Bradyrhizobium diazoefficiens: one gene and its partner. The protein of the gene in region 1 interacts with the protein of each later gene in a pairwise test. Links are inferred from orthologs where the notes say so. Each region holds a gene or a part of one and is shown in the gene's direction. Other genes may lie near its edges.

Region 1 (3,291 bases):
CGCGGCATCTGCCGGAGGTGGCGCAAGGTGCGCCGAGCTTCCAGCTCCTGACGCGGCGGCCCGTGATCGCCGGGGAGGCGGAGCTTGCGCATAATCCGCGTGCCCGATCGGCAAAACTGCGCGCCGCCGAGCGCACCTCGGCGCCCGCGCACGACGATGCCGAGCCGTCGTCCTGGCCAAGACTCTCCGACGTCATGAGGGGTGGCTAGCGCATGCGCATCATCCACCTGCTCGTCATCGGCGCGCTCGTTTTCGCAGCCGCCTATGTCTACCGGATCAAGATGGACTCCACCGCTCGCACCGAGAAGGTGCTGCGGCTGCACGCAGAGATCCGCGAGCAGCGCGACGCGATCGCGCAGCTGCGCTCCGAATGGGCCAAGCTCGATGCGCCCCTGCGCCTGCAGGGCCTCGCCGAGCGGCATCTGCCGCTCAAGCCGATCAACGCCACGCAGTATGATTCACTGAAGAACCTGCCGGACCGTCCGCCGCGGATGTTCAGGCCGGGCGAGCCCGATCCGATCGGGTCCATGATCAACACCATCGAAGCCGCGAGTGATCCGGATAGCGTGACGGGCTCCGTGCCTCAGCCCGAGGACAAGCAATGAGCGGTACGCCTCCGGCCAAGCCAATTGAAAAGCCGACTGAGCCTTGGCGGCAGCGTCTGATCCGCAGCCTGCTTTACGGACGCAATGTCGATCGCGCCGCGAAGGCGCGCGCGCGCGTTGGGCTGGCGATGCTCGCCTTCGCCGCGGTCTATGCGATGATCGGCGGCCGGCTCGTGATGTTCGCGATTGGTGCCGACGCTCATGGCGCGCGGCGCGCCGCTTCGCAGGAGGTGGTCGCGACTGCGCGGCCCGACATCGTCGATCGTAACGGCGCGATCCTTGCGACCGACGTCAAGGCGGCCAGCATGTTCGGCGAGCCCCGCCGCATCATCGACAAGGACGAGGCGATCGAGCTTCTGACCGCGACCGTGCCCGACCTCGACGAAGCCGAGGTGCGCGAGCGCCTGTCGTCGCGCAAGGGTTTCGTCTGGCTGAAGCGCGAGATCACGGCGAAGCAGCAGCAGGACATCCACAAGCTCGGCCTTCCCGGCATCGGCTTCCTGCGCGAGAACAAGCGCGTCTACCCGACCGGCAACGAGGTCGCCCACCTCATCGGTCTGGTCAATATCGACAACCAGGGCATCGCCGGCATGGAGAAGTGGCTCGACAATCAAGGGCTCGCCGATCTCCACCGTGCGGGCTTTGCCACCGACCGCCTGCAAAAGCCGGTCGAGCTCTCGGTCGATTTGCGCGTCGAGCACGCGCTGCGCGACGAGCTGCTCAAGGCCAAGGAGAAGTTCCACAGCAAGGCGGCTTCCGGACTTGTCACCAACGTCAACACTGGCGAAATCATCGCGATGGTCTCGGTGCCGGATTTCGATCCGAACAACCCGAAGGAAGCCCACGACCCCGATCGCATCAACCGCCTGACCACCGGCGTCTACGAGATGGGCTCGACCTTCAAGGCCTTCACGCTGGCGATGGCGCTCGACACCGGCAAGTACGGCCTCGACTCGCTGTGGGATGCGCGCGGGCCGCTGCACTACGGCAAGTTCGCGATCCATGACGACGAGCCGAAGGGCCGCTTCCTCAACATGAAAGAGGTGTTCACCTTCTCCTCCAACGTCGGCGCGGCGCGGATTGCGCTGTCGCAGGGGGTGGAAGCGCACAAGGCGTTCCTGCGCAAAATGGGGCAGCTCGATCGGCTGCGGACCGAGTTGCCGGAGAGCGCCTCGCCGATCCTGCCGCGGCGCTGGAGCGAGCTGAACACCATCACCATCGCATTTGGCCACGGCATTGCGGTCGCTCCGTTGCAAGCCGTGATGGGCGTCAGCGCGCTTGCGAACGGCGGGCTTCTGATTCCCCCGACGTTCCTCAAGCGCTCCGAAGAGGAGGCGCGGGCGATCGCCAAGCGCGTCATCAAGCCCGAGACCTCGGACAAGATGCGCTTCCTGATGCGGCTGAATGCCGAGATCGGCACCGCCAAGAGGGCCAACGTTCCCGGTTACTATATCGGTGGCAAGACCGGCACTGCCGAAAAGGTGGTCAACGGCCGCTATGCCAAGAAGAAGGTGCTGACCGCGTTCACCGCCATCATCCCCGCGGACAAGCCGCGCTACCAGCTCCTGATCATGCTCGACGAGCCGCAGCCGCTCAAGGAAACCTACGGCTTCATCACGTCGGGCTGGAACGCCGTTCCGACCGCAGGCAACGTCATTAGCCGGATCGGGCCGCTGCTCGGCATCGAGCCGCGCTTCGACCTGCCGCCTGCGGACCGCCTTATTCTTGCAGCATCCAGGACAACCCAGTAATCAATCGGGGAGGCCGCAGCCGCTGCTGAGTCGGGGATTTGCCTCCGGATTCGGCTTTCCGGCACGGCGACTGGACGACCATGAAGCTGCGCGATCTTCTAGGCAATGACGTCGCAATCGAGCCCGCTGTCGCGGCGCTCGATGTGAGCGGTGTTGCGCTCGACAGCCGCGTGGTCAGGCCGGGCGATCTCTTCTTTGCCCTCGCCGGCAGCAAGACCGACGGCGCGCGCTTCATCGATGCTGCGATCGCGGCCGGCGCGGTGGCGGTGGTCGGCGATCATGCGCCCGATGGCTGCAAGGTGCCGTTCGTCGCTGTTGCCAATCCGCGCCGCGCGCTGGCGCTGGCTGCCGCGAAATATTTCCCGGCGCAGCCTGCGACGATCGCGGCGGTAACCGGAACCAGCGGCAAGACGTCAGTGGCCGCGTTCACGCGCCAGATCTGGGAGCGGCTGGGGCATGCCTCCGCCAGCATCGGCACTATCGGCCTCGTCTCGCCGAAACGCACCGTCTACGGCTCGCTGACGACGCCGGATCCGATCGCGCTGCACCGGCAGCTCGACGAGATCGCGCGCGAGGGTGTGACGCATCTTGCGTTCGAGGCATCGTCGCATGGTCTGGATCAATATCGCCTCGACGGCGTGCGCGTCTCCGCCGGCGGCTTCACCAACCTCTCGCGCGACCACATGGATTACCATCCGACCGTCGCGCATTATCTCGCGGCAAAACTCAGGCTGTTCCGCGATCTGGTGCCGCCGGGTGGTGCTGCGGTGATCTCGGCCGATCATGATTGCTCGGCGGAGGCGATCGACGCGGCGAAGACGCGCGGCCTGCGCGTGATGGCGGTCGGTCGTCACGGCGATGGGGCAGGCGAGGGCATCCGTCTCACTGAGGCCGTGGTCGAAGGGTTCTCGCAAAAGCTCGCACTCGAACATCGC
Region 2 (3,205 bases), 1.7 Mb from region 1 along the record:
GAGATAGACCGCGATCAGCGCATCCCAGCCGAACAAGAGCCGCGTCACCAGTCGATGCGTGCCCGGCAGCAGCAGGCAGACGAGGATGCCGACGCCGAGCGAGATGAAGGTCCGCGGCCGCGCGTAGATCAGCCGCATCGGCCGCGACATCTGGCGGAAGCGGGCGAGGACGGGGTCTTCTTTTTTGTCAGCGGCCATGATGGCTCCAGCCCTCTCGGTCAACCGTCGTTGTCGCCGCAGCGGCGCCCCGCAAGCGGGGAGAGGCGAAGATCGTGCCGTCTCCTTAGTTCTTCCGCTCGGCGACGAAGCGCGCGGCGGCTTGCAGCACGGCGGCGCGATCGCCGAAGATCGAGACGGCGCTGTCGGCGCGCGCCAGCAGATCGCGCACGCGCTGCTTGGCGCCTTCGATGCCGAGCTGGGTGACGAAGGTGGTCTTGCCGAGTGCGGCATCGGCGCCGGCCGGCTTGCCGAGGGCTGCCGCATCGCCTTCGACGTCGAGCAGATCGTCGGCGATCTGAAAGGCTTCGCCGAGCGCGCGGCCGTAATCGTCGAGCGCCTGATATTCCGTTTGCGACGCCTGGCCGAGGATCGCGCCGGCGATGCAGCCATAGCGCAAGAGCGCGCCGGTCTTCATCTGCTGAATGCGCGCGACATCGACCGGTTCGCGGTCGCCAAAGCGGCCTTCGCCGGCGAGATCGAGGATCTGGCCGCCGACCATGCCGCCGATGCCGGCGCAGCGCGCCAGCGCGCGCGTCAGCAAGAGCCGGACATGGGCGTCGCGATGGATCTCGTCGCGGGTGATGATGTCGAAGGCGATCGTCAAAAGACCGTCGCCGGCGAGGATCGCGGTGGCGTCATCGGTCTGCTTGTGCAGGGTGGGGCGGCCGCGGCGCAGGTCCGAATTGTCCATCGCCGGCAGGTCGTCATGGATCAGCGAGTAGCAGTGGATGCATTCGAGCGCGGCGCCCACAAGCAGCGCCGCTTCGCGGGGAACGCCGAACACGGCTGCACTCTCGACCACCAGGAACGGCCGCAGACGCTTGCCGCCGTTCAGGCTCGAATAGCGCATTGCGTCCATCAGTCGCTTGGGGCGGGCAATTTCATCGTGCAGGATGTCGTCGGTCAGCAGGCGGCCGAGCAGGGCTTCGGTGTCATCAGCGGTCTTGTCCAGACGTTTGGCGAAATCGGACGGGGACGTGCCGGTCATCAAGAAAGGCTCCAGAACTAAAATTCGGCGGGACAATCCTTTATGCGCCCGCCCCAGTCAATCGTTTGGAAGGCCCAAAAAGTGCTGGAAAAGGCCCAAATTATCACAGACTTAATGCCGTGCCCGTGGACCGCGTTTCATTTTGCGCCGGAAAGGTCGATTTGCGCATCGTCAAAATCCTGCTGGTGGCGCTCGCGGTCGTAGCTCTCGCGCCCTATGCGGCCGCGCCGTTCTACCGCACCGGTCATCCGGTTTCGACGCTGATGGCCTGGCGCTCGCTGACGGGCGCGCCGATGCATCGGGAATGGATCGATCTCGCAGCGATGTCGCCCTATTTGCCGCGCTCGGTCGTGGCGGCCGAGGACGCCCATTTTTGCAAGCATCACGGTATCGACTGGGGCGCGCTGCGCGAGGCGATCGACGACGCCAAGGAGGACGGTACGCCGTTCCGCGGCGCCTCCACCATCACCCAGCAGGTGGCCAAGAACCTGTTCCTCTGGCAGGGGCGGGATTTCGTCCGCAAGGCGCTGGAGTTTCCGCTGGCGCTATGGATCGATTTCGTCCTGCCCAAGCACCGGATCCTGGAAATTTACCTCAACATCGCCGAGCTCGGCCCCCAAGGCCAGTTCGGGGTGGAGACGGGCAGCGCCTATGCCTTTGGCAAATCGGCCGCAAACCTCTCCCCCCGGGAGGCGGCCCTTTTGGCCTCAATCCTGCCGAATCCAGTCAAACGCAGCGCCAAGGCCCCCGGGCCGGGTGTCCGGCGGCTGGCCGGGACCTATGTGGCGCGGGCGCAGGCTTCCTGGCTTCGGACCTGCTGGCAGGAAAATCGCTGATTTTGAGCCCGTTTCGAACGCTTTTTCCGGTCCAAAACCCTAGCTTTGCGGCCAGCCTTCCTCTATAAGCCCGGCCTTGATCGGCATTCAGCTCGCCTCCTATTGCGGGTGCTGAGCCGTCCCTCGCGGACGATGCCCCGAAACACCAATCCCTAGAGGATATTGAAATGGCCGTTCCGAGAAGAAAAACCTCGCCGTCGCGCCGTGGCATGCGCCGCTCGGCAGATGCCATCAAGAAGCCGACCTACGTCGAAGACAAGGACTCCGGCGAGCTCCGTCGTCCGCATCATCTCGACCTCAAGACCGGCATGTACAAGGGCCGTCAGGTCCTGAAGAAGAAAGAGTCCTGAGACAGGACTTCTTCTCAGGCAGGATTATCCTCAATCAGGATGACGTGACCTGCCTGATTTCGGCCAATCCATGAGATATGACGGTGATGGCGGCGGAGCGAATGCTTCGCCGTTGCGTTGTCTTGCCCGGACATCTTGATCGAGAAGGCGCTTTGCCGATGGTCGGTTTCCCGCTGCTTCTGATTCCGCTCGCTGTCTACAACATCATCGCCTTCCTGATGCCCAGCGTGTCCTTCTCGGACGTGCTGTTCAAGGTACCGATGATCACGGGCGAGACCTGGCCGGTCACGCTTGCCGATCTGCTGCTTGCGCTCGGCGTGTTGCTGCTGCTGCTCGAAGTGGTCAAGGGCGCGCGGCCCGGCGCAAAATTCCTGATGGACCATCTGCTGTCGCTGATCATCTTCGGCGCGGCCGCGGCCGAATTCGTGATGTGGCCCAAATTCGGCAACTCGACCTATTTCCTGCTGGTGCTGCTGGCGATGGCCGATTTCCTCGGTGGCATCGCTCAACGCGCGCGCCGCCGCATCGCCTACGTCGCCGCCGAGACCGTGGCGGTGCCGCGCAAGGCGAAGCGCCAGGCCGAAGCGCCGCCACCGGCAACCACGTTCGAACCGAAGCTCGATCCCGTGTCCGCACCGCAGCCTGAACCGCCGCCCGCGCCCTCGGCGCAATCGGTTGCCGAATCCGTTTTGTTGGATCATCCCGCGCCGAAGCCGGGCATTGCGCCGTCGCCGGAAATTCCCTCGCCGCATTTGCAGCCGGGCAGCGGCACGCCGTCCTCGCCCGAAGAGCCGCGCTGATCTTGCCGCGAC

What was found.
Region 2: the proteins of JJE66_RS01240 (region 1) and mtgA interact in binary tests that used the Escherichia coli proteins (3 or more experiments, as listed by UniProt). The link is inferred for Bradyrhizobium diazoefficiens from one-to-one orthologs.

The regions. Positions count from the first base shown.
Region 1 is NZ_JAENXS010000001.1:270,840-274,130, reverse strand. What follows is about bases 1-2,978. They hold JJE66_RS01240 (penicillin-binding protein 2), read left to right. Parts: upstream 1-601; coding sequence 602-2,356; downstream 2,357-2,978. Other genes in these bases: JJE66_RS01235 (UDP-N-acetylmuramoyl-L-alanyl-D-glutamate--2,6-diaminopimelate ligase), read left to right, coding at 2,437-2,978; JJE66_RS01245 (hypothetical protein), read left to right, coding at 213-605; rsmH (16S rRNA (cytosine(1402)-N(4))-methyltransferase RsmH), read left to right, coding at 1-209. Outside these bases: more of JJE66_RS01235, read left to right, coding at 2,979-3,291. UniProt on the Escherichia coli protein: Essential cell division protein that catalyzes cross-linking of the peptidoglycan cell wall at the division septum. Required for localization of FtsN.
Region 2 is NZ_JAENXS010000001.1:1,939,135-1,942,339, reverse strand. The notes cover bases 314-3,205. They hold mtgA (monofunctional biosynthetic peptidoglycan transglycosylase), read left to right. Parts: upstream 314-1,368; coding sequence 1,369-2,043; downstream 2,044-3,205. Other genes in these bases: JJE66_RS09105 (hypothetical protein), read left to right, coding at 2,552-3,193; rpmF (50S ribosomal protein L32), read left to right, coding at 2,211-2,393; JJE66_RS09120 (polyprenyl synthetase family protein), read right to left, coding at 314-1,207. In the rest of the region: JJE66_RS09125 (DUF1345 domain-containing protein), read right to left, coding at 1-198; more of JJE66_RS09120, read right to left, coding at 284-313. UniProt on the Escherichia coli protein: Peptidoglycan polymerase that catalyzes glycan chain elongation from lipid-linked precursors. May play a role in peptidoglycan assembly during cell division in collaboration with other cell division proteins.